2 regions of the Hydrogenophaga sp. ANAO-22 genome follow, and region 2 is predicted to be linked to the other one. Evidence: riboswitches for the same ligand, from Rfam matches in the RefSeq annotation. Region 2 holds a riboswitch; the other holds the start of a gene.
What was found. A riboswitch is a leader RNA that binds a small molecule or an ion and turns the genes downstream of it on or off. The one in region 2 is predicted to bind glycine.
Positions count from the first base shown of each region.

Region 1: another riboswitch for glycine. It lies ahead of gcvT (glycine cleavage system aminomethyltransferase GcvT); the one in region 2 lies ahead of ABSY19_RS13955 (penicillin-binding protein 1A).

Region 1 covers NZ_CP159956.1:684,156-695,373, reverse strand. Annotated here, with positions in the region: gene ABSY19_RS03140 (DUF692 domain-containing protein) at 1-477, opposite strand, end outside; gene ABSY19_RS03135 (DUF2282 domain-containing protein) at 485-778, opposite strand; gene ABSY19_RS03130 (sigma-70 family RNA polymerase sigma factor) at 919-1,482, shown strand; gene ABSY19_RS03125 (NrsF family protein) at 1,479-2,120, shown strand; gene ABSY19_RS03120 (B12-binding domain-containing radical SAM protein) at 2,143-4,050, opposite strand; gene gcvP (aminomethyl-transferring glycine dehydrogenase) at 4,410-7,313, opposite strand; gene gcvH (glycine cleavage system protein GcvH) at 7,342-7,710, opposite strand; gene gcvT (glycine cleavage system aminomethyltransferase GcvT) at 7,748-8,932, opposite strand; glycine riboswitch at 8,938-9,042, opposite strand; glycine riboswitch at 9,055-9,169, opposite strand; gene ABSY19_RS03100 (hypothetical protein) at 9,201-9,704, opposite strand; gene ABSY19_RS03095 (electron transfer flavoprotein-ubiquinone oxidoreductase) at 9,821-11,218, opposite strand, start outside.
Region 2 covers NZ_CP159956.1:2,895,132-2,906,349, reverse strand. Annotated here, with positions in the region: gene ABSY19_RS13980 (aminoglycoside phosphotransferase family protein) at 1-471, shown strand, start outside; gene ABSY19_RS13975 (calcium:proton antiporter) at 719-1,906, shown strand; gene ABSY19_RS13970 (hypothetical protein) at 1,981-2,565, opposite strand; gene ABSY19_RS13965 (ParD-like family protein) at 2,648-2,902, shown strand; gene map (type I methionyl aminopeptidase) at 2,902-3,693, shown strand; glycine riboswitch at 3,723-3,812, shown strand; gene ABSY19_RS13955 (penicillin-binding protein 1A) at 3,941-6,229, shown strand; gene minE (cell division topological specificity factor MinE) at 6,524-6,784, opposite strand; gene minD (septum site-determining protein MinD) at 6,788-7,603, opposite strand; gene minC (septum site-determining protein MinC) at 7,639-8,406, opposite strand; gene ABSY19_RS13935 (Spy/CpxP family protein refolding chaperone) at 8,817-9,428, opposite strand; gene ABSY19_RS13930 (MerR family DNA-binding protein) at 9,493-9,924, opposite strand; gene ABSY19_RS13925 (heavy-metal-associated domain-containing protein) at 10,052-10,249, opposite strand; gene ABSY19_RS13920 (heavy metal translocating P-type ATPase) at 10,391-11,218, shown strand, end outside.

The sequences.
Region 1 (11,218 bases), 2.2 Mb from region 2:
CAGCTCCAGCAGGAAGTCGGGCTCGTCCCAGTCGTGGCCTTGCAGGTGCAGGTAGTGGGATGGGTTCTCGATCGCGATGCGGCGCTGCAGGGCGTCCTGCACCCGCTCGATGTTCGAGGCCGTCTGGCGCAGCGCTTCGTGGGTGCGCACGAAGGGCAGCAGGTCGGGCGCGTAGTGGGCCCCCAGCCTGCTCCAGGCGAGGTGTTCGGACACCAGCGCCGGCTGCAGCCGGCGCACCAGTGCCGCCAGCCGCGACAGGTGGCCGCTGTCGGGCGGCTCGTGGCCAGCCAGCGAGAGCGAGACGCCGTGCAGCGCCACCGGGTGGTGCGCGCGCACGGCCTCCAGCCATGCCAGGCGCGGGCCGCCGTCCACCAGGTGGTTTTCGGCATGCACTTCGAACCACAGGCCCGCTGCCCGCGTGCCGCAGGCGGCATCGACGTGCTCGGGCTTGAGGCCGAGACCGGCGCTCAGGTCCATGGGGTGTTCAGCCCTTGACGGGTTGCAGTGCCCCCATGCCGGTGGGCGTCTTGATGCCCACGCAGGTGCCGGCGGGCACATACTTCCAGGCGTTCCCCTGGTAGTCCATCTTGGAGGTGCCCGCACACGTGGTGCCGGGGCCGGCCGCGCAATCGTTCTTGCCGGCCATCGCCACGCCATAGCAGCGTTCCTTGGCGCTGGCGGCGTTCTTGGTGTCGGGCATGTTGGACTGTGCGAGCGCGGCGCCGGTGGTGAGGGCGGCCAGCGTGGCCAGGGTGAGGGTCAGTTGCGAGGTGTTCATGAAGGCTCCTTGGTGTAGGGCCGCGCCAACCAGTTGGTGCGTACCGATGGCTATTTCGTCGCCGCCGCTGCGCTGGTTACAGGCCCGCCGCAGAATCGATCGGTTTTTTTATTTCGGCCTGTCTGTAACCTTTTCGCGCCATGACACGAATAGCTGACGTGACCGCGACAGAACACGAATTGCACGGACTCTTTGTGGCGGGGCTGGACGGCGATGGCGCCGCCTACCACCGTTTCCTGCAGCGCCTGGCGGCGTTGCTGCGCGGCTATTTCCGGCGCCGCCTGCAGCAACTGCCGGACGAGGTGGAAGACCTGGTGCAGGAGACCTTGATGGCCGTGCACGCCCAGCGCCAGACCTACCGCCGGGGCGAGCCGCTGACGGCGTGGGTGCATGCACTGGCCCGCTACAAGCTGGTGGATCTGTGGCGACGGCGCGCCCGCCATGAGGCGTTGAACGATCCCCTGGACGACGAACTGGATGTCTTCGCGCAGTCAGACGGCGAGGCGGGTGAGGCGCGGCGCGACCTGGGTCGCTTGCTCGAGCAGTTGCCCGACCACCAGCGGTTGCCGATCCAGCACACCAAGCTCGATGGCCTGTCGGTCGCCGAGGCGGCCCGGCTCACGGGCATGAGTGAGTCCGCCGTCAAAGTGGGGGTGCACCGGGGCATCAAGGCGCTGGCGCGCCAATGGAAAGGACAAGCATGAAAACCGACGATCTGATGAACCTCCTGGCCACCGGCGCCGCCCCTGTGCCCCGGCATGCGGGTGAGCGCCGTTTTGCGCTCGCGCTGGGTCTGGGGCTGGTGTGTGCGCTGGCCTGGGTGCACCTGGTGTACGGCGTGCGCAGCGACCTGGGCGAGGTCTGGGCCACGCCGGCGTTCGGGGTCAAGCTGGCGATGCCGCTGGCCGTGGCGGTCAGTGGCCTGGTGGTCGTGTTCCTGCTGGGCCACCCGGGCGCGCGCGTGCGCGGCTGGGCGTGGGGGCTGTGGCTGCCCGTGGCGTTGTTGTGGGCCTGGGCGATGCTGGTGCTGGCGCAGGCGGCCCCCGGTACGCGGGCGGCGCTGGTGCTGGGCGAGACCTGGCGCTACTGCGTGTTCAACGTGATGGCCACGGCCTTGCCGGTGGGGGTCGCGCTGTTCTGGGCCCTGCGGGGTCTGGCGCCCACGCGCCCCTTGCTGACGGGCGCCGCGGCGGGTTGGCTGGCGGGCGCGGTGGGTGCCGCGGTGTATGCACTGCATTGCCCCGAGATGCAGGCGCCTTTTCTCGCCGTCTGGTATGTGCTGGGTATGGCGGCGTGCGCGTTGTTGGGCGCGCTGGCCGGGTGGCGTTGGCTGCGCTGGTAGGCCACGAAGGCGGCCGCCGCGATCAAGCCCTTTCCCGTTTGTCCAGCGCCCGCTCGATGAAGTGCCGCTTCACCCGCGTCCTGGGCACCGGGTCGTGCAGGTGGCTGAACCAGGCGCGCACGTCTTCGTCCAGCCCGATGCCGTGCATGTAGTTGTAGATGGCTTTGCGCAGGCCGATGCCCAGCGCGTCGTGGTCCACGCCGGTGGGGTCGATGAAGCCGATGTCGTTCTTGGCGAAGGTCACTTCGGGCAGTGGCACCAGTTCGATGCCATACGCGGCCGGGTCCAGCCCCACGGGGGAGTGCACGGTGCACGAGAAGCGGTGGAAGAAGCCGCTCTGGATGCAGCCGTTCTCGAACAGCTGGCGCACGTATTCGAGCGAGTCCACGGTGTCCTGCACGGTCTGCGTGGGAAAGCCGTACATGAGGTAGGCGTGCACGAGGATGCCCGCGTCTGAAAACCCCTTGGTGACGCGCGCGACCTGTTCGACGGACACGCCCTTTTTCATGAGGGTGAGCAACCGGTCGCTGGCCACTTCGAGCCCGCCGCTCATGGCGATGCAGCCGCTGTCGGCGAGCAGTTGGCAGAGTTCGGGGCTGAAGGTTTTTTCGAAACGGATGTTGCCCCACCATGAGACCGGCAGTTGCCGGCGCAGCAGCTCGTCGGCCAGGGCTTTCAGGGCCTTGGGCGGCGCGGCCTCGTCCACGAAGTGGAAGCCGGTCTGCCCGGTTTCGTTGACGATGGCCTCGATGCGGTCGGCCAGGGTGGCGGCGGACGCGGTTTCGTAGCGGCTGATGTAGTCCAGGCTCACGTCGCAGAAGCTGCACTTCTTCCAGTAGCAGCCGTGGGCCACGGTGAGTTTGTTCCAGCGCCCATCGCTCCACAGCCGGTGCATGGGGTTGAGCATGTCGAGCAGGCTCAGGTAGCGGTCGAGCGGCAGGCCGTCCCAGGTGGGGGTGCCCACGTCTTCGAAGGCCACCTCGGGTTCGCCGAAGTTGATGTACTTCACCGTGGCCGTGCCGGCTTCGCTGGTCTCGCGCACGAAGGTGCGCACCAGGCGCTGCCGGGAGCGCTTGCGGTCCAGGAACTCGAGCAGCGCGAGCAGGGGGCGTTCGCCGGCGTCGAGGGTGACGTAGTCGACGAAGTCGAACAGGCGGGGCTCGGCGAGTTCGCGCAGTTCGGTGTTGACGAAGCCGCCGCCCAGGGCGATGGTGATGTGCGGGTTCTGGCCCTTGATGGTCTGCGCGATGCGCAGCGCGGCGTAGAGCGCGCCGGGGAAGGGCACGGAGAGCAGCACCACGTCGGGCTTGTGCTGGGCCAGGGTGGCGAGGGTGAGGGTGTGCAGCACCTCGTCGACCAGGGTGAAGGGCGCGGCGAGCGCGGCGGCCATGGGCTCGAAGCTGGGCTGGCTGCTGGCGAGGGATTCGGCGTAGCGCACGAAGGCGAAGCGTTCGTCCACGGCGTCGCGCAGCACGTCGGCGAGGTCGTTGAGGTAGAGGGTGGCGATGTGGCGGGCTTTGTCTTGCACGCCGAGGGCGCCGAAGGCCCAGGCCAGGGGGTCGCCGCCTTCTTCGCTGAGGGCGGCGTCCACGTAGACCTCGAGTGCGCTGAAGCGGGGGCCTTCGGGCAGGAGTTCGCGCGCGGCGATGCGGTGGGCGAGGGTGGAGTCGCGGCCTTGCAGGTAGGCGATGACGGGGCCGATGGTGCCGCGGTAGCGGTCGAATTGGTCGAGGAAGGCGTGCACGCTGCCGCTGCGGTCGGCTTCGGGCTGGGCGAGTGCTTTGCCGCGCACGGCTTCGAGGCCGGCGGGGGTGAAGAGTTTGAGGACGAGCGCGAGGGCGAGGTCGGCTTGCACGGCGTCGACGCCGCGCGAGCGGAGGAAGCCGGTGATGTAGGCGGTGGAGGGGTAGGGCGTGTTGAGCTGGGTCATCGGGGGATGAGGCTCAGCACGCGCGGGGCGTGGGTGGTCATGGCTTTTCCGGGCGTGGCGACGATGTTAAGGCTTGGGGCCTCTTTTTCGTTTTGGCGGGGTTTGTTGGGTTCGCTTCCGGCCTGCACCTCGCGGCAGGCCGGTGGCGGGATCCGACTGCTCCGGCCCTGCTCGCGGGCGGCTGCCCGGGTCCGCCACCACCCCTTCGTCAACGCCTTGGCCGGCGCGCAGCCTCTGTGGCAACCGCGAATGGGGGCCTGCGCATTCGGACGCCGCCACCGTCCTGCGAAACAACGCAGGCGCACCACCGTTGGTGTGCCCGACCTCGCCCACCCAGCAGGCGAGGGATCAGGACTTCATCAAGCGTAGTCAGACAGGGGCACGCAGCTGCAGAACAGGTTGCGGTCCCCGTACACGTTGTCCACGCGGCCCACGGGCGGCCAGTATTTGGCGTGGGCCCGGGTGGAGGCGCTGGCGGCGCCCACGTCGCGCGCATAGGGGTGTGGCCAGTCGGCCTTCATGAGGCTGGGTGCCGTGTGCGGCGCGTTCTTGAGCGGGTTGTCGTCCTGCGGCCAGACGCCGTTCTCCACCTGACGGATCTCGTCGCGGATGGCGATCATCGCGTCGATGAAACGGTCCAGCTCGTCCAGCGTTTCGCTTTCGGTGGGTTCCACCATCAGCGTGTTGGCGACCGGGAACGACAGCGTGGGCGCGTGGAAGCCGTAGTCCATCAGGCGCTTGGCCACGTCCTCGGCCATCACGCCGCTGGTGTCCTTCAAGGGCCGCAGGTCCAGGATGCATTCGTGCGCCACGTGGCCGTTGGCACTCGCGTACAGCGTGGGGTAGTGCGGCGCCAGGCGCTTGCTGATGTAGTTGGCCGCGAGGATGGCGGCTTCGGTGGCGTGCTGCAAACCCTCCGCGCCCATCATGCGGATGTACATCCAGCTGATCGGCAGCACGGCCGCGTTGCCCAGCGGCGCGGCGCTGATGGCGCCCACGCCGTTGACCGGCAGACCACCCGCCGCATGGCCGGGCAGGAAGGGCACGAGGTCTTCCACCACGCAGACCGGGCCCACGCCGGGGCCGCCGCCGCCATGAGGAATGCAGAAGGTCTTGTGCAGGTTGAGGTGGCTCACGTCGCCGCCGAATTCACCCGGCGCGGCCACGCCCACCAGGGCGTTCATGTTGGCGCCGTCCACGTAGACGCGCCCGCCGTGCTGGTGCACCAGCGCGCAGAGTTCCTTCACGGTGGTCTCGAACACGCCGTGGGTGCTGGGGTAGGTGATCATCACGGCGGCGAGGTGGGCGCTGTGCTGTTCGCACTTGGCCTGGAGGTCGGCCATGTCCACGTTGCCGTTGTCGTCGCACTTGGTGACGACGACCTGCATGCCCACCATCTGCGCGCTGGCGGGGTTGGTGCCGTGCGCGCTGCTGGGGATGAGGCAGATGTTGCGGTGGCTTTCACCGCGCGAGGCGTGGTAGGCCTGGATCACGAGCAGGCCGGCGTATTCGCCCTGCGAGCCGGCATTGGGCTGCAGGCTGATGCCGGCGTAGCCGGTGGCCTGGCAGAGCCAGGCGCGCAGCTGTTGGTCGAGCAGCTGGTAGCCCTGCAGCTGGTCGGCCGGGGCGAAGGGGTGCATGTTCGCGAACTCCGGCCAGGTGATGGGGATCATCTCGCTGGTGGCGTTGAGCTTCATGGTGCAGGAGCCCAGCGGGATCATGCTGCGGTCCAGCGCGAGGTCCTTGTCGGACAGCGCGCGGATGTAGCGCAGCATGCCGGTTTCGCTGTGGTGGGTGTTGAACACCGGGTGCGTGAGGAAGTCGCTGGTGCGGCGCAGCTCGGTGGGGATGAGCGGCTCCACGCCTTTCTCGAAGGTGTCGAAGGCGGGCAGGGCCTGGCCGTCCTTGGCGAAGACCTTCCAGAGCAGGGCGATGTCGTCGCGGGTGGTGGTTTCGTCGAGCGAGACGATGAGGTAGTCGCCCCAGGCCTTGCGCAGGTTGGCGCCTTGGGCCACGGCGCGGGCCATGAGGGCGTCGGTCTGGTCTTTGGTGTGCAGGGCGAGGGTGTCGAACACACCTTGTTCGCCGTGGTGCGTGTCGCGGTAGCCCAATTGCTCCAGGCCGCTGGCGAGGATGGCGGTGTAGGCGGCCACGCGGTTGGCGATGCGCTTCAAGCCCTGGGGGCCGTGGTACACGGCGTACATGCTCGCGACCACGGCGGGCAGCACCTGCGCGGTGCAGATGTTGCTGGTGGCTTTTTCGCGGCGGATGTGCTGCTCGCGCGTCTGCAGCGCGAGGCGGTAGGCGGGCTGGCCGTGCACGTCCACGCTCACGCCGACCAGGCGGCCGGGCAGGGAGCGCTTGAATTCGTCGCGGCAGGCCATGTAGCCGGCGTGCGGGCCGCCTGCGCCCATGGGCATGCCGAAGCGCTGGGTGGTGCCGACCACGATGTCCGCGCCCATCTCGCCCGGGGGCTTGAGCAGGGTGAGGGCGAGCAGGTCGGCGGCGACGATGAAGGCGGCCTGCTTGCCGTGCACGGTGGCGGCGTCCTTGGTCCAGTCGTGCAGCCAGCCGCTGGAGGCGGGGTACTGGGTGAAGGCGGCGAAGTAGTCGCCGTCCGACAGCATGGCGGCCCATTCCTCGCCCGACATCGCGATCTTCACCGTGAGGCCCAGGGGTTTGGCGCGGGTCTGCACCACTTCGATGATCTGCGGGTGCACGTCGCCCGAGACGATGAAGGTGTTGCCCTTGCTCTTCACCGAGCGTTTGGCCAGGGTCATGGCCTCGGCGGCGGCGGTGGCTTCGTCGAGCATGGAGGCGTTGGCGATGGCCATGCCGGTGAGGTCGCTCACCATGGTCTGGAAGTTGACCAGGGCTTCCATGCGGCCTTGCGAAATCTCGGCCTGGTAGGGCGTGTAGGCGGTGTACCAGGCGGGGTTCTCCAGCACGTTGCGCAGGATCACGCCGGGCGTGAGCGTGCCGTGGTAACCCTGGCCGATGAAGCTCTTGAACACCCTGTTCTTCTGCGCCAGCGCCTTGAGCTCGGCCAGTGCCGCGGCCTCGGTGACGGCCGGTGGCAGCTGCATGCCCTGGCTGCGCGCGATGCTGCGCGGCACGATGCCGTCGATCAGCGCGCGGCGCGAGGCCTCGCCGATGACCGAGAGCATGTGGGTCTCGTCGGCCTGGCCGATGCCGATGTGGCGCGCCACGAATTCGGACGGGTTTTCGAGTTCACCGAGGGGTTTGACAGAGGGCATCAGCATGGAAGGCTCCGGCGGGAGAAGAGGCGGATCAGGCGTTGGCGAAGGTGTTGTAGGCGGTCTCGTCCAGCAGGGCGTCGACCTGGGCCGGGTCGGAGAGCTTCACCTTGAAGAACCAGCCGGCCTTGAGCGGGTCGGTGTTGGCCAGCGACGGGTCGGCGCGCAGGGCTTCGTTGACTTCGGTGACTTCGCCGCTGACGGGCATGTACACGTCGGCCGCGGCCTTCACGGACTCGACCACGCCGGCCACTTCCTTCTGCGCGAAGCTCTTGCCGACTTCGGGCAGGTCGACGAACACCACGTCGCCCAGCGCGTCCTGCGCGTGCACGGTGATGCCGACGGTGGCGATGCCGCCGTCAACGGTGATCCATTCGTGGTCTTCGGTGTACTTGGTGGTCATGGAAAAGCTCCTGAAAAAAGAAACGAAAAAAGTGAGGTCAGCCGCGGAAGTATCGGTTGGGCACGAAGGGCATGGCGCTGACTTCCATGGGCACGGGTTTGCCGCGCACCATGGCCACCACGGGCGTGCCCAGGGCGGCGTGTTCGGGTGTGACGTAGCCGATGGCGATGGGCTTGTTGGCGCTGGGGCCGATGAGGCCGCTGGAGGTCTTGCCGATCACCTCGCCACTGGTGTTCTGCAGTTCGACGTTCTCGCGCACGGGCACCCATTCCTGGGCGATCAGGCCCACGCGCTTGCGGGTCAGTGGTTCGCTGCCGTCGAGTTGCGCGAGCACGCGCGCCGCGCCGGGGAAACCGCCCACGCGCGCGCCGCCGGTGCGGCGCACTTTCTGCATGGCCCAGTTGAGCCCGGCTTCCACCGGGGTGGTGGTGGTGTCGATGTCGTTGCCGTAGAGGCACAGACCGGCTTCGAGGCGCAGCGAGTTGCGCGCGCCCAGGCCGATGGGCATCACTTCAGGCTGGGCCAGCAGGGTGCGCACGAACTGGTCGGCGCGGTCGCCGGGCAGGGAGATCTCGAAGCCGTCTTCGCCGGTGTAGCCGCTGCGGGTGATGAAGAGGTCGGCACCGTGCCACTGGAAGGGCGAGCCGGTCATGAAGATCAGTTTTTCGACGCCGGGCACGAGGCGCTGCAGCACGTCCACCGCCAGCGGGCCCTGCAGCGCGAGCAGCGCGCGGTCGGGCAGGGGGATGACTTCGCAGCGCGAGCCGATGCGCGCCTGGATGTGCGCGATGTCACCAGCCTTGCAGGCGCCGTTGACGATGACGAAGAGGTCGTGCCCGCGGTTGACGAACATCAGGTCGTCGATGATGCCGCCCTCGTCGTTGAGCAGCAGGCCGTAGCGCTGTTTGCCCACGCCGAGGTCGATCACGTCCACCGGCATGAGCGTCTCGAAGGCGGCGGGGGCGTCGGGCCCGACCAGGCGCAGCTGGCCCATGTGCGAGACGTCGAACAGGCCGGCGGCCTTGCGGGTGTGGTGGTGTTCGGCCATGAGGCCGGTGGGGTACTGCACCGGCATGTCGTAGCCGGCGAAGGGCACCATGCGGGCGCCCAGTTCGACATGGAGCTTGTGCAGCGGGGTCTGGAGAAGCGGGGCGGCGGCAGCGGGCACGGCAGAGGCTTTCAGGCAAGGGGGCAGGCCCCGGTGGGGCGAAACACGGTTCATCCGTGCGCTGCCCCACTGTCCGCTTTACCTGAGAGATTCACGCGGGCGATGCCGCGCTTGCTCCTTCGGTGGGCCGCTTCGAGGAACGGCCTCTCTCCAGGGGGGTACACCGGCCTCGCGGCCCGTGTTTGCCAGTCCTTTTGCCTGAGCGTTCAGGGCACCCGGTGTGCGGTGCCGCCTGCGCCTTCGGCGAGCCTTCTCCGGGGACCGGATCGGCTTCTCTCCTGACCCGGCGAGTGTATCGCACGGCGTCCGGCGGGCCGGTGTTTCAGGGCGTTTCCAGGGCCGATTCGGGCAGCAGGCGGGCCAGGCGCTCGCGGATGCCGTCGGCGCGTTCGCTGCCGGCCAGGCGCTCCACGTCGGCCATCATGGCCCGGCTGACGGCCAGCATGTCGCCCACGTCGCGCGCTTCGCGCAGGGCGTCGCGGTAGCGCTGGGCCATGGCCTTGTCGCGCGGGGCGAACATGCGCTCGCTCAGGTCGAACAGGAACATGCGCGCGCTGGCGAGCGAGCGGGGCCCGGAAAAGGCGTCGGCGGAGACGGTGGGCGGGGTGTTGGCCGGCGTGCGGGGCGGCGGTGGCGCTTCGTCCACAAGGTAGCCGCGCGAGATCAGGTCGGCCGCGAGCGTGGGGCCCTGGCCCTCGAACAGGGCGAACAGCTCGGCATCGGGTTTGCGGCCATCGGCCAGCAGCAGCAGGGCGCGCTCGCGCTGCGCGAGTTGGCGTTGCCCGGGTCGCAACTCGGCGCGGCCCTTCTGGGTCTTGTTCAGCATGGCATCTCGGCGTCGTTCACGGAGCCTGCACTGTGGCCAGCCCATGTGACGGCGCGGTGAATACCAGGCATGAAAAAGCCGCCCGCAGGCGGCTTTTCAAGAAAGGGTGATTTCGCTCACATGCCGGCGTAGTTCGGACCGCCGCCGCCTTCGGGCGTGACCCAGACGATGTTCTGCGTCGGGTCCTTGATGTCGCAGGTCTTGCAGTGCACGCAGTTCTGCGCGTTGATCTGCAGGCGGTCGGTGTTGTCGGGGTTCTTCACGAACTCGTACACGCCGGCGGGGCAGTAGCGGGCTTCGGGGCCGGCGTACTTGGCGAGGTTGATCTTCACCGGCACGCTGGCGTCTTTCAGCGTGAGGTGGGCCGGCTGGTGCTCTTCGTGGTTGGTGTTGCTGACGAAGACGCTGCCCAGGCGGTCGAAGGTGAGCTTGCCGTCGGGCTTGGGGTAGACGATCTGCTCGCACTCGGCGGCCGGCTTGAGGTAGAGGTGGTCGGCCTTCTCGCGGTGCAGCGACCACGGCGGGGCCTTGAAGCCCAGGCGGGGCAGCAGCCAGTGTTCGATGCCGACCATGAGGCCGCCGACGATGTTGCCGTACTTGAACCAGGACTTGAAGTTGCGCGAGGCGTCCAGCTCTTCCTTGAGCCAGCTCTTGCCGAAGGCGACCGGGTAGGCCTTGAGTTCGTCGTGCTGGCGGCCGGCCTGCACGGCCTCGAAGGCGGCTTCGGCGCAGAGCATGCCGCTCTTGATGGCGGCGTGGCTGCCCTTGATGCGCGCGCCGTTGAGGTAGCCCGCATCGCAACCGACCAAGGCGCCACCGGGGAAGGCGGTCTGCGGCAGGCTCATGAGGCCACCGGTGGTGATGGCGCGCGCGCCGTAGCTGATGCGCTTGCCGCCTTCGAGGAAGGCGCGGATGCGAGGGTGCGTCTTCCAGCGCTGCATTTCCTCGAACGGGCTGAGCCAGGGGTTGCTGTAGTTCAGGCCGGTGACCAGGCCCAGCGTGACCTTGTTGTCTTCCAGGTGGTACATGAAGCCACCACCGTAGGTGTCGTCCTTCATGGGCCAGCCGGCGGTGTGGATCACCAGGCCGGGCTGGTGCTTGGCGGGGTCGATTTCCCACAGTTCCTTCACGCCGATGGCGTAGGCCTGCGGGTCCTTGCCTTCGTCGAGGTGGAATTGGGCGATCAGGCGCTTGCCCAGGTGGCCGCGCGAGCCTTCGGCGAAGACGGTGTATTTCGCGTGCAGCTCCATGCCGAGCTGGAAGTTGTCGGTCGGCTCGCCGTCCTTGCCCACGCCCAGGTTGCCGGTGGCCACGCCCTTGACGGAGCCGTCGTCGTTGTAGAGCACCTCGGCGGCCGCGAAGCCGGGGAAGATCTCCACGCCGAGGTTTTCGGCCTGCTGGGCCATCCACTTGACCACGTTGCCCAGGCCGACGACGTAGTTGCCTTCGTTGTGGAAGTTGTTGGGGATCAGGAACTTGGGCGTGTCGATGGCGCCTTTTTCGGTCAGCCAGAG
Region 2 (11,218 bases):
GCGCCGCGGCCAGAGCCGCCACCGGCACTCACCGACTTGCCCACCTGGTTTCAAGGGCTGGAGGCCTGCGCGGCAGCAAGAGGCGGCATCTTCGCCACGGCCGCAGCGACCGCACGGGACTTGTTGGCCTCGGCGCGGGATGTCGGTGTGCTTCACGGGGACATCCACCACGGCAACGTCCTGGACTTCGGTCCGCGCGGTTGGCTCGCGATCGACCCCAAGGGCCTGTGGGGCGAACGCGGGTTTGACTACGCCAACCTCTTCTGCAATCCCGACGCTGAGACCGCCACCTCGCCGGAGCGGTTTCTTCGCAGGCTGGAGGTGGTTGCCGCCTCGGCGGGTCTCGAGCGCAGGCGGCTGCTTCAATGGATCCTGGCCTGGGCGGGTCTTTCCGCTTGCTGGCATCTGGAGGATGGCTCCGCGCCGGACACGGCCTTGGCCATGGCCCACATGGCATCGGCCCATCTCTGAGCGGTCACGAGCACCGTTTCTTCTCCAGCCGCATGGCGCCCGAACAGGGCCGCTTCACAGGTCCTGTTCAGGCCCGCGCCAATGCCCTGAGAGGAGAGGCGCGGCTGAGGCGGTTCACGGGGTCACAAGCTCGAAACCTATAATTGTGGGGCTCACGCGCCAAGTGTGAGGCCGAATGGGGACGACCCCATCGGCATGGATTCAACCGCGAGGGACGGCCCCCGCACTGCTTGTGAAAGTGGTCGCCATGGTCAACGCCTCCCCCCTCCACCCGCCCGCCGCGCGCGCGCGGCTCATCTCTCCGGCCACCTGGGCGCTTCTGCTCGGTGCATGGGTCGTGGTGGGGTTGTTCTCTTTTTACGGTGCCTCCTGGCTGGCCGCGCCACTCACACCCGGTGTCGCCGGCCTGAGCTTCGCCGTGCTGCTGGCCACCATCGTGGCGGCATCGTTTGGTGTCGTGCATGAGGCGGACTACCTGGCGCACAAACTGGGCGAGCCGTACGGCACGCTCATCCTGACGCTGTCCATCGTGTCCATCGAGGTCATCCTGATTGCCTCGGTGCTGTTGGGACCGGGGGAAGCCCCCACGATCGGGCGCGATTCCATTTTTGCCGTGTTGATGATCATCCTGAACCTCGTGATGGGGATCTGCCTGACGGTGGGCGCTGCCCGGCATGGCGAACAGGAATTCAATGCGCAGGGGGCGACGGCTTACCTGTCGATGATTGCCCTGTTGACCACGGTGGCCCTGGTGCTGCCGAAGTTCACCAGCACGGCGGGTGAATTCGGGCCTGAGCAGGCGATGGGCATCGGTGTCCTCACCGCGCTGCTGTACGCGGCCTTCCTGTGGAAGCAGATCGGCAGCCACAAGCGCCTCTTCGTTCAGCCCCCTCCCGGGGCGATGGTGGTGCGCCGCATGGAGCGGACCTCCAGGGCGCCGACCGAGACCGAAAAGGCGGAGGGTTCTGTCCAGCAAAGCAGGAAGGATGTCTGGGTGCATTCGCTGCTGCTGCTGGCCATGATTGTTCCGATCGTTCTGCTGGGCCACCACCTGGCCGTCGTGCTCGACTACGGCATTGCGGCCGCGGGCGCGCCCGTGGCCGTGAGTGGCGTGCTCATCGCCCTGATCGTGTTCACCCCCGAGTCCTTGACCGCCGTGCGCGCGGCGCTGGGCAATGAGATGCAGCGGGCCGTGAACCTGTGTCTGGGTGCCTTTGTCTCCACCGTGGGGCTCACGGTTCCCGCGGTGCTGGCCATTGGCTTGTTGTACGACAAGCAGGTCGTCATGGGCATCTCCCACATGGACACGGCGCTGTTTGTGGCCACCGCCGTGCTGAGCATGCTCACCTTCAACGGCCAGCGCACCTCGGCGCTGCAGGGTTACATGCACCTCGCGCTGTTTGCCGTGTTCGCCGTCCTGTTGTTCTTTCCCTAGCCGCGCCATGGGCAGCCCACGGTGGATGCGGTCGAAACATCTGCGAACAGCATTTCAGCGGCCATGCGGGCAGACTAGGGCCCATGAAAATCCTTGCCCTTGTCTTCTCCCTGAGCGCCGTGGCGTTCGCGCCCATCCCGGTGATGGCGCAGCAGACCCCCGCGAAGCCCGCCGCCAAGCCGGCGGCCAAACCCACCACCACGACCAAACGCGCGCCGCTGGCGCGCTCCGCGGCCAAGGCCGTGGAAGAAGTGACGCCGATCGAAGAGGATTCCAGCGTGAACCTCACCGAAGCCGATCTCGCGGTCGCGCAGCGCGTGTACCTCGGCAACATCCCCTGCGAACTCGGCTCGGCTGTGGAGATCGTGCCCGCCAAGCGGCAAGGGTTCTTCATCGTGCAGGTGAAGAACATGCGCAACGCGCGGTACTACATGCACCCGGTGGAAAGCCGCACCGGTGCCATCCGTCTCGAAGACCCGAAGCGGGGCGCCATGTGGCTGCAGCTGGGCAACAAGTCCATGCTCATGAGCCAGCAACTGGGCAAGCGGCTCGCCGATGAATGCATGAGTCCCGAGCAGCTGACGCTGGCCGGTGAAATGAAGCGCAACCCGCCCAAGGGCCTGCTGGATCCGGTGGACCCCCACCGACCGCCGCGCCACCCACCCCGCCGGCCAACCCCAATTAGCCGCCGTCCACCTCGAGGCGTATATAATTCATATACGTTTCATATAGAGGTGATGAATGGGGATCGTCAAGATTTCGGACCTGATGCACGAGAACCTGCGCGTGGCGGGGAATGCGCTGAGCAGGTCCATCAATGCGCAGGCCGAACACTGGATGCGGGTCGGCATGCTGACCGAGCTTCACCCGGCGCTGGACCACCGGGAGATCTGCCAGCTGTTGGTGCGGGCGGAACTCGCGGGGGGCCTGGACATCACCGTGGCGGCCGCGACCCCAGCGGGCAAGGCCCGCACAGCCCCAGCGGGCCAGCGCTAGTGGCTCGCGGCATCACCATCAAGTCGGCCGAGGACATTGAGATGGCGCGGCGCGCCGGCAGGCTGGCCGCGGAGGTGCTCGGCATGATCGAGCCCCACGTCGTCCCCGGGGTCAGCACGGAGACGCTGGACCGGATCTGCCACGACCACATCGTGAATGTCCAGGGCGCCATCCCGGCCAACCTGGGGTACCACGGGTATCCCAAGACCATCCTCACCTCCGTCAACCAGGTGGTCTGCCACGGCATCCCCTCGCCCGACAAGCTGCTGAAGAAGGGCGACATCATCAACATCGACGTGGCCGTCAACCAGGATGGCTGGTTCGGCGACACCAGCCGCATGTACTTCGTCGGCACACCCAACGTGCTGGCCCGGCGTCTGGTGGAGACCACCTACGAAGCCCTGCTGGCCGGCATCCGGCAGGTCAGGCCCGGCGCGACGCTGGGGGACATTGGCCATGCCATCCAGTCCGTCGCCCATCGAGAGCACTTCAGCGTGGTGCGCGAGTACTGCGGGCACGGCATTGGCCGGATCTACCACGAAGAACCGAACGTGCTTCACCATGGCCGGCGCGGCGAGGGGCTCAGGCTGGAGCCGGGGATGGTCTTCACCATCGAACCCATGCTCAACGCAGGCCAGCGCGAGACCCGGACCTTGGCCGATGGGTGGACCGTCGTGACCAGGGACCGCTCCCTGTCCGCCCAGTGGGAACACATGGTGGCCGTCACGCCCGAGGGACACGAGGTGCTCACGCCCTGGCCTGGTGGCACGGGTGCCCGCGCACCGGTGTGACGCCCGGGTTTTGACCCTCTGATAGACTGCGACGCTCTGCGGGAGAGCGAGGCGTGTCGCGCCTCCGCCGAAGGCGCAAACTCCCATGATCGCTCAGGCCACCGGACCGCAGACACATTTCGCCGACTGGAGAGAGGCCGGGCCGCACCACGCGCGCACCGGCACACCGAAGGGGCAGACTGCCGACGCAGTCGAAACTCTCAGGTAAAAGGACAGGGGGAGAGGCGCTTTCACCTGAGCCTTGCCCATGTTCCCCTTTCGAACCCCTTTCACGGTCCGGTTCTTCGCCGCGCTGGCCCTTGGCCTGTGCATCGGCGTTGCCCTCGGCGCCGCCCATGCCTTGCACCGCCTGTGGCAGCAGGTGCCCGAGGTCGGTCACCTGGCCCACTACGAACCGATGCTGCCCATGCGCATCCACGCCAGGGACGGCAGCCTGCTCGCCGAGTACGGCGAAGAGCGGCGCGAGTTCGTGCCGATCGAGCGCATCCCGTTGCGCATGCAGCAAGCCTTGCTGGCCATCGAGGACGCGCGGTTCCACGAACACGGGGCGGTGGATTACGCGGGCCTCGTTCGCGCGGCGCTCGGCAACCTCGTGGCCGGTGGGCATGCGCAAGGTGGCAGCACCATCTCCATGCAGGTCGCGCGGGTCTTCTTCCTGAGCCGGGAGAAGACCTACCGGCGCAAGGTCATGGAGATCATGCTGGCCTACAAGCTCGAATCGGTCTACAGCAAGGACAAGATCCTGGAGCTGTACATGAACCAGATCTACCTGGGCGAACGGGCCTACGGTTTCGCGGCGGCCGCATCGGTCTACTTCGACAAGACGCTCGACCAGCTCAGCGTCGCCGAGGCGGCCATGCTGGCCGGCCTGCCCAAGGCGCCCTCCGCCTACAACCCGGTCGCCAACCGCGAGCGCGCCACCGTGCGCCAGCAGCACATTCTCAAGCGCATGCGCGAGCTGGGGCATCTCGATGAGCCGGCCTACGAGCAGGCCCGCGCCGAGCCCCTGACCTTGGCGCTGAACCACCCGTCGACCGATCCGGCATCGGCCTACGCGGTCGAACAGGTTCGCAGGATGCTGGTGGAGCGTTATGGGGACGAGGCCTACTCGCGGGGCCTGGATGTGACCACCACCATCCGCGTGGCCGAGCAGCGCGCCGCCACCCATGCCTTGCGCACCGGCCTGTTGAACGCACAGCACCAGCGCGGCCCCGCCGGGCCGGAAGGCCATCTGAAGCAAGCCGTGCAGGCCGCCGACCCGGCCGGCATCCGCCGGGCCCTCGCGCCCTACCGGGACAGTGGCGCCTTGCGCGTGGCCACCGTGCTGGAAGCCTCGACCTCCGCCGGCATCACGGCCGCCCTGCGCGACGGCACCGTGATTCGCATTGCACGCCACACGCTGAGCCCGGGCAGCAGCGCGCTGCTCAAACCGGACGCACCGGCGCGCAGGCGCATCGAACCGGGCGCCGTCGTTCGTGTCGTGGCCGACACGGCCGGGCGCTGGCGGCTGACACAGCTGCCGCAGATGCAGGGCGCGCTGGTGTCCATCGATGCGAGGTCGGGTGAGATCCTGGCACTGGCCGGGGGCTTCGACTTTGCGTTCAACCAGTTCGACCACGCGGTGCAGGCGGTGCGCCAGCCGGGATCGACCTTCAAGCCCTTCGTGTTTTCCGCCGCGCTGGAAAAAGGTTATTTCCCCGGCACCCTGGTCGACGACACGCAGCGGCTGGTCACGCCCTCGGCGCGCGGCCGCAAGGCCTGGCGGCCGCGCAACTACGGCAACCAGTACGAAGGCTTCATCACGGCCCGGCGGGCCCTGGCGCGCTCGAAGAACGTGGTGGCGGTCAACCTCATGGACGCCGCCGGCACGGAATATGTGCAGCAGTTCGCCACCCGTTTCGGTTTCGCGGCCGAGCTCAATCCCCCGATCCTGCCGCTGGCGCTGGGCGCGGGTGCGGTGACCCCGCTGCAGCTCACCGAGGCCTACGCGGTGTTCGCCAACGAAGGAGAGCGGGTCGAGTCCCGCCTGGTGCTCAAGGTCAGCGAGCGCGGCGGTGCGGTGCTCTACGAAGCGCCGCTGGTGTCGCCCCGCGGCCAGGTGATCTCCCCACGCAATGCCTACGTGATGGACAGCATGCTGCGCGACGTGGTGCGGCACGGCACGGGGCGGCGCGCGAGCGCACTCGGGCGCGAAGACACGGCCGGCAAGACCGGCACGTCCAACGACGCGCGCGATGCCTGGTTCGCCGGTTATTCATCGGGCGTCGCTTCGGTGGTGTGGATCGGGTACGACCAGTCGCGCAGCCTGGGCAACGCGACCGGGGGAAGCCTGGCATTGCCCGTCTGGACGGATTACATGAAGGTCGCCGTCGCCCAGCGGCCCGAGCAGGAGCGCCGCATGCCGGCGGACCTGGTGCCATGGGGCAACGACTACGTCTACCCGGAATCCCTGGAAGGACCCTGCACCGTCGAGCCCCACACCTTCATCCAGGGCCCGTTCGAATGCCGCAGCGGCATCCCGGCCCCGGGGGAATGAAAAAGCGGCGTTGCTCGGCCCCGATTTGCCCCACAAACAGGCCCAGAGGAGAAGCCAGACAAGCTGGAAACCGCGTCCTTGCACCCTTCCAGCAAGAACATAGCAGCGCCGCGAAACCCGGGATGGGTGCGGCTCTTCCACCGCATCACGCCGACAAGCCGGCGCCACCCCCAAGACTTGGAGTCTAGGAACCGGTGGATGTTCCACACACCGGCGGCATAGAGCAGGTGAAAAACGGCCCGAGATGAGGCATCGAAGGCACGAACTGCAGAGGCGGGCCCAGCCCGCCACCGATCACTTGCGGTCGGGCAACTCGATCTTGACCTCGAGCACGTCCAGGTTGTCCTGGCGGTCGAGCTGGACCTTGATGTCGTCCGGGTTGATCTTGATGTACTTGCCGATCACCGCGACCAGCTCACGCTGCAGCGCGGGCAGGTAGTCGGGCTCGGAAGCGCTGCGCCCGCTGCGCTCGTGCGCCAGGATGATCTGCAGGCGCTCCTTGGCGACGCTGGCGGTTTTCTTCTTTTCACCCAGCAGGAAAGACAGGATCGACATGCCTTACTTCCCTCCGAACAGGCGCTTGAAGAAGCCCACTTTTTCGGCCTCGATGAAGCGCAGCGGTTTGTCGGCACCGAGGAAACGGTCGATCACGTCGCTGTAGGCCTCGGCCACGTCCGTGCCCTTGAGGTGGATGGCCGGCATGCCCTGGTTGGAGGCGGTCAGCACGCTTTCGCTTTCCGGAATCACGCCGATCAGCTTGATGCGCAGGATGTCCTGGATGTCGCTGAGCGAGAGCATCTGGCCATCGGCCACGCGGCCCGGGTTATAGCGCGTGATCAGCAGGTGTTCCTTGATCGGTTCCTTGCCCTCGATGGCGCGCTGCGTCTTGCTGCCCAGCATGCCCAGGATGCGGTCGGAGTCGCGCACGCTGGAGACCTCGGGGTTGGTCACCACCAGCGCCTCATCGGCGTAGTGCATGGCCATGAGCGCACCGGTCTCGATGCCGGCGGGCGAGTCGCAAATGATGTACTCGAAGCCCATGGCCGACAGGTCGGTCAGCACCTTGTGCACGCCTTCCTGGCTCAGGGCGTCCTTGTCGCGTGTCTGGCTGGCGGCCAGCACGAACAGGTTGTCGCACTGCTTGTCCTTGATGAGGGCCTGGTTCAGGTTGGCCTCGCCCTGGATGACATTGATCAGGTCGTACACCACGCGGCGTTCGCAGCCCATGATCAGGTCCAGGTTGCGCAGGCCCACGTCGAAATCGATGACGGCGGTCTTGTGGCCGCGCAGGGCCAGGCCCGAGGCGAAGCTGGCGCTGGTGGTGGTCTTGCCCACGCCGCCCTTGCCGGAGGTGACGACAACAATCTTGGTCATGGTGAAAGTCCTTCGATTCGAATAAGGGGTGAGACTCAGACGCCGATGGCGTCGATCACGAGTTTGTCGCCATCGGGACCGGGCACCAGGCGCACCTGCGCGGTCTTGCCCTGGACCGATTCGGGCAGGGCCACTTCGCTGGTGCGGTAGATGCCGGCGATGGAAATGAGTTCGGGCGCCATGGACAGCGCGAAGATGCGCGCCTCCCCGTAGCCGCGCGCACCGGCGATGGCCTTGCCACGCAGCGGCGCGTACACGTGGATGTTGCCGTCGGCGATCACCTCGGCACCCGGGTTGACCATGGCCATGACCACCAGGTCACGGCCGCGCGCATAAACCTGCTGGCCCGAGCGCAGGGGCTTGTCGATCACCAGCGCACCGGGCATGGGCATCGGCTGGGGCGCGGCCACGGGCTCCGGCGAGGTGGTCTCGGTCGGTGCCGCCGACGGGGCGGCCCGTTGCACGGTGGCATCGGGCGCGGGCGTGAGGCCGGCGGCCACGGCCAGCGCGGTCTGTTCGATGGTGCCGCCGCGCACGGCCAGGGGCGTGAGGCGGTGCTGGCGCAGCAAGGTCTGGAGCGCGCCGAAGTCGGGCAGGGCATGGGCCTCGGCCACGTTCAACGGGTGCAGGTCGATGACCACCGGATCGTGGTCGAAGAAATCGGGCATGTCGCCAAAACGCTGGGCGAACTCCTGCGCCAGGAGATCCAGGTTGGACGACTTGAGCATCAGAGCCACCAAAGGCAGGTGGGCGCTCTTGATTTCGAAGGTGGCGGGCGCGTTTCCTGCGAGGGCGACAGACATGGGCGAAACAGATCCAAAAACGGGCCAGCCGCAGGAACGCCGGGTCGGCAGGTCTGGCTGTGAAGCGGCGCATCTTACCAGCCGGGTTGACGGGTTTTGGCTCGGGAAGGTGTGCAGGTGTCAGGGCATGTTTCAGCAACCGACGAGCGGGTTTTGCACAAACCTGTGAATAATTTTTTAACAACGCATGAGTTATCCACAGAAAAGTGGGTGACTGCCTTGTTATCCCCGTTTCGAGCGCCAAGGAACCGCGCCCTTCACACAGGCTTCTGAGCGAGCCAAGTCCTTGATCCAGCAAGAAAAAGGGCGCTTGTCCACACCGGACAGCGCCCTCTACTACTACTGCTATTTTGTATTTAAAGATTTAGAAGAATAGTGAAACGGGAACCTGGCGCGGTCCGGGCGCTTGTTCAGGCCGGCTTTTTCACGCCCGGTTGCTCGCCGTGGTGCCGGTGTTCACCCCGGTGGCCGCGGTGCATGCCGGCGCGCTGGAAGCCACCCAGGTGTTTTGAATCAAAGACTTTTTGTTGATCGGCGTTCAACACCGCGTAGAAGCTCTTGATCGCGTCGACGCGTTTGGCCATCGCGGCATCGCGCTCGGCTTTCAGGGCCTGCATCTTGTCCAGGCGCTGCGGCGTGGTCAGCTTGGACCAGTCTTCCCGGGTGCTCTGGCGCGGCATGGCGCCGGCTTGAGGCTGGGTGCGGGCAATAAAAGCGTTCCATGCCGGTTCCTGTTCAGGGGTGAGCTTGAGTTCGGCCTTGAAGGCCGCCTGGCGCTCGGCCATGCGCTTCTGCATCTGGGCGTGGCGTTCGGCGCGTTTCTGGTCGCGCTGCTCGGCGGTGGGGGTGGCGGGTTTGACGGCCGGCTTGGCCGCCGTGTCGGCCTGGGCCACGACGGTGACGGTGTCGGCCGTGCCGGCGGCCAGGGCCGTGGGATGCAGGGCCGAGGCCTGCACCAGGGCGGTGGCGAAGGTGCCCACCAGGGCGGTGGCGATCAGCGCGCGTTTCGGAAGCGATTTCATGAGGACTCCTGGTGTCTGTTGAGGATGGATCTCCACAGGACAGGTGTCGGGCTGCGGAGTGGTTTCAGTGTCTGGCTCGCGTGTTTCCACCCCGTGCCGCCGACGTGGCGGGTTTGTAAAGTTTTGTGCTGCTTTTTGCAGCAACTGTGCAAGCGGGGTGGCTCAGGTCGTCGAGGATGGGGCAGTCGGGTCGGTCGTCGCCGGGGCACAGGTGCAGCAGCTGGTCCAGGGTGCGCTGCATGGCCTGCAGGGCTTCGATGCGCTGGGCCAGTTCGTCCAGGTGTTTCTGCGTGATGCGCTTGACGCTGGCGCTGCTGCGCCGGCGGTTGTGCCAGAGGCTCACGAGTTCGGTGATGGCGTCCAGGCCGAAACCCATGTCGCGCGCACGGCGGATGAAGCGCAGCGTGTGCACGTCGGCCAGGCTGTACTGGCGGTAGTTGCTGTCGGTGCGGGGCACGGGCGTGAGCAGGCCCAGGCTTTCGTAGTGGCGCAGCATCTTGGGCGAGATGCCGCTGAGCTGCGCCGCCTTGCCGATGCTGACCGGCCAGTGGATCAGCGCGTCGCCCGGGTCTTGCTCGCCGGTGGGGGCCAGCGCATGCAGAAGGCGGTCGGTGGCCATGGGGTCAGGCCGCCACTTGGTAGCCTTCTTCGCGGATCGCTTCGACCAGGGCTTCGCGCGTCTGCGTGCTGTTCACCTCGACGCGGTTCTGGCCGCGGTCGATGCGGACTTCGGCCTGGGGATCGAGCAGCTTGATGGCGGTGGTCACGGACTTTTCGCAGTGGCCGCAGGTCATGCCGTGCACATCGAGGACTTGTTTCATGGTGTCTTTCTTCAAAGGTGGATGGAACATGAAGCCATTGTGATCCTTGACATGGTGTCAAGGTCAAGCGGTGGCCGCGCTGTCACAGTTCGCTACAAGCGCGTTTGACCTTCCCATGGTGGTAAAGCTTATGCTGACCCCATGAACACGATCGCTGCCTCTTCCGACGCCGGTGCCACCTTCTCGACCTATCCACTGACCCAGATCGATCTGGGTGTGGGCGGCATGACCTGCGCCTCGTGTGTGACGCGGGTCGAGAAGGCCTTGCGCAAGCAACCGGGCGTGAGCGACGCCACCGTGAACCTGGCCACCGAGTCGGCGCGCGTCACGCTCAGTGGCGTGGACGAGGCCGAATCGCTGGCGCGCATCAAGCGCGCGGTGCGCGACGCGGGTTACGAGCCGCGCACGCTGGAAGCCCTGGACGAGGAGGACACCGAGCGCGTGATGGGCGTGCCGCGCGACCTGCTGCCGGTGCTGATCGGTGTGCTGCTCTCGGCGCCGCTGGTGCTGCCCATGGTGGGGGACCTGTTTGGCCAGCACTGGATGCTGCCGGCCTGGATCCAGTTCCTGCTGGCCACGCCGGTGCAGTTCGTGTTGGGCGCGCGTTTCTACCGAACCGGCTGGCACGCGCTCAAGGCGCGCACCGGCAACATGGAACTGCTGGTGGCGATCGGCACCACGGCCGGTTGGGCGCTGTCGACCTGGCTGTGGTGGCGCGCCGAAGCGGGCGAGGTGCCGCACCTGTACTACGAGGCCTCGGCGGTGGTGATCACGCTGGTGCTGCTGGGCAAGTGGCTGGAGGCGCGTGCCAAGCGCCAGACCACCACGGCCATCCGCGCTCTGCATGCGCTGCGGCCCGAGCGGGCCCACCTGTTGCCCGATGGCATCCGCCGCACGGACACGACGGATGTAGCGGTGGACGAGCTGCTGCCGGGCGATGTGATCCGCGTGTTGCCGGGTGAGCGCTTC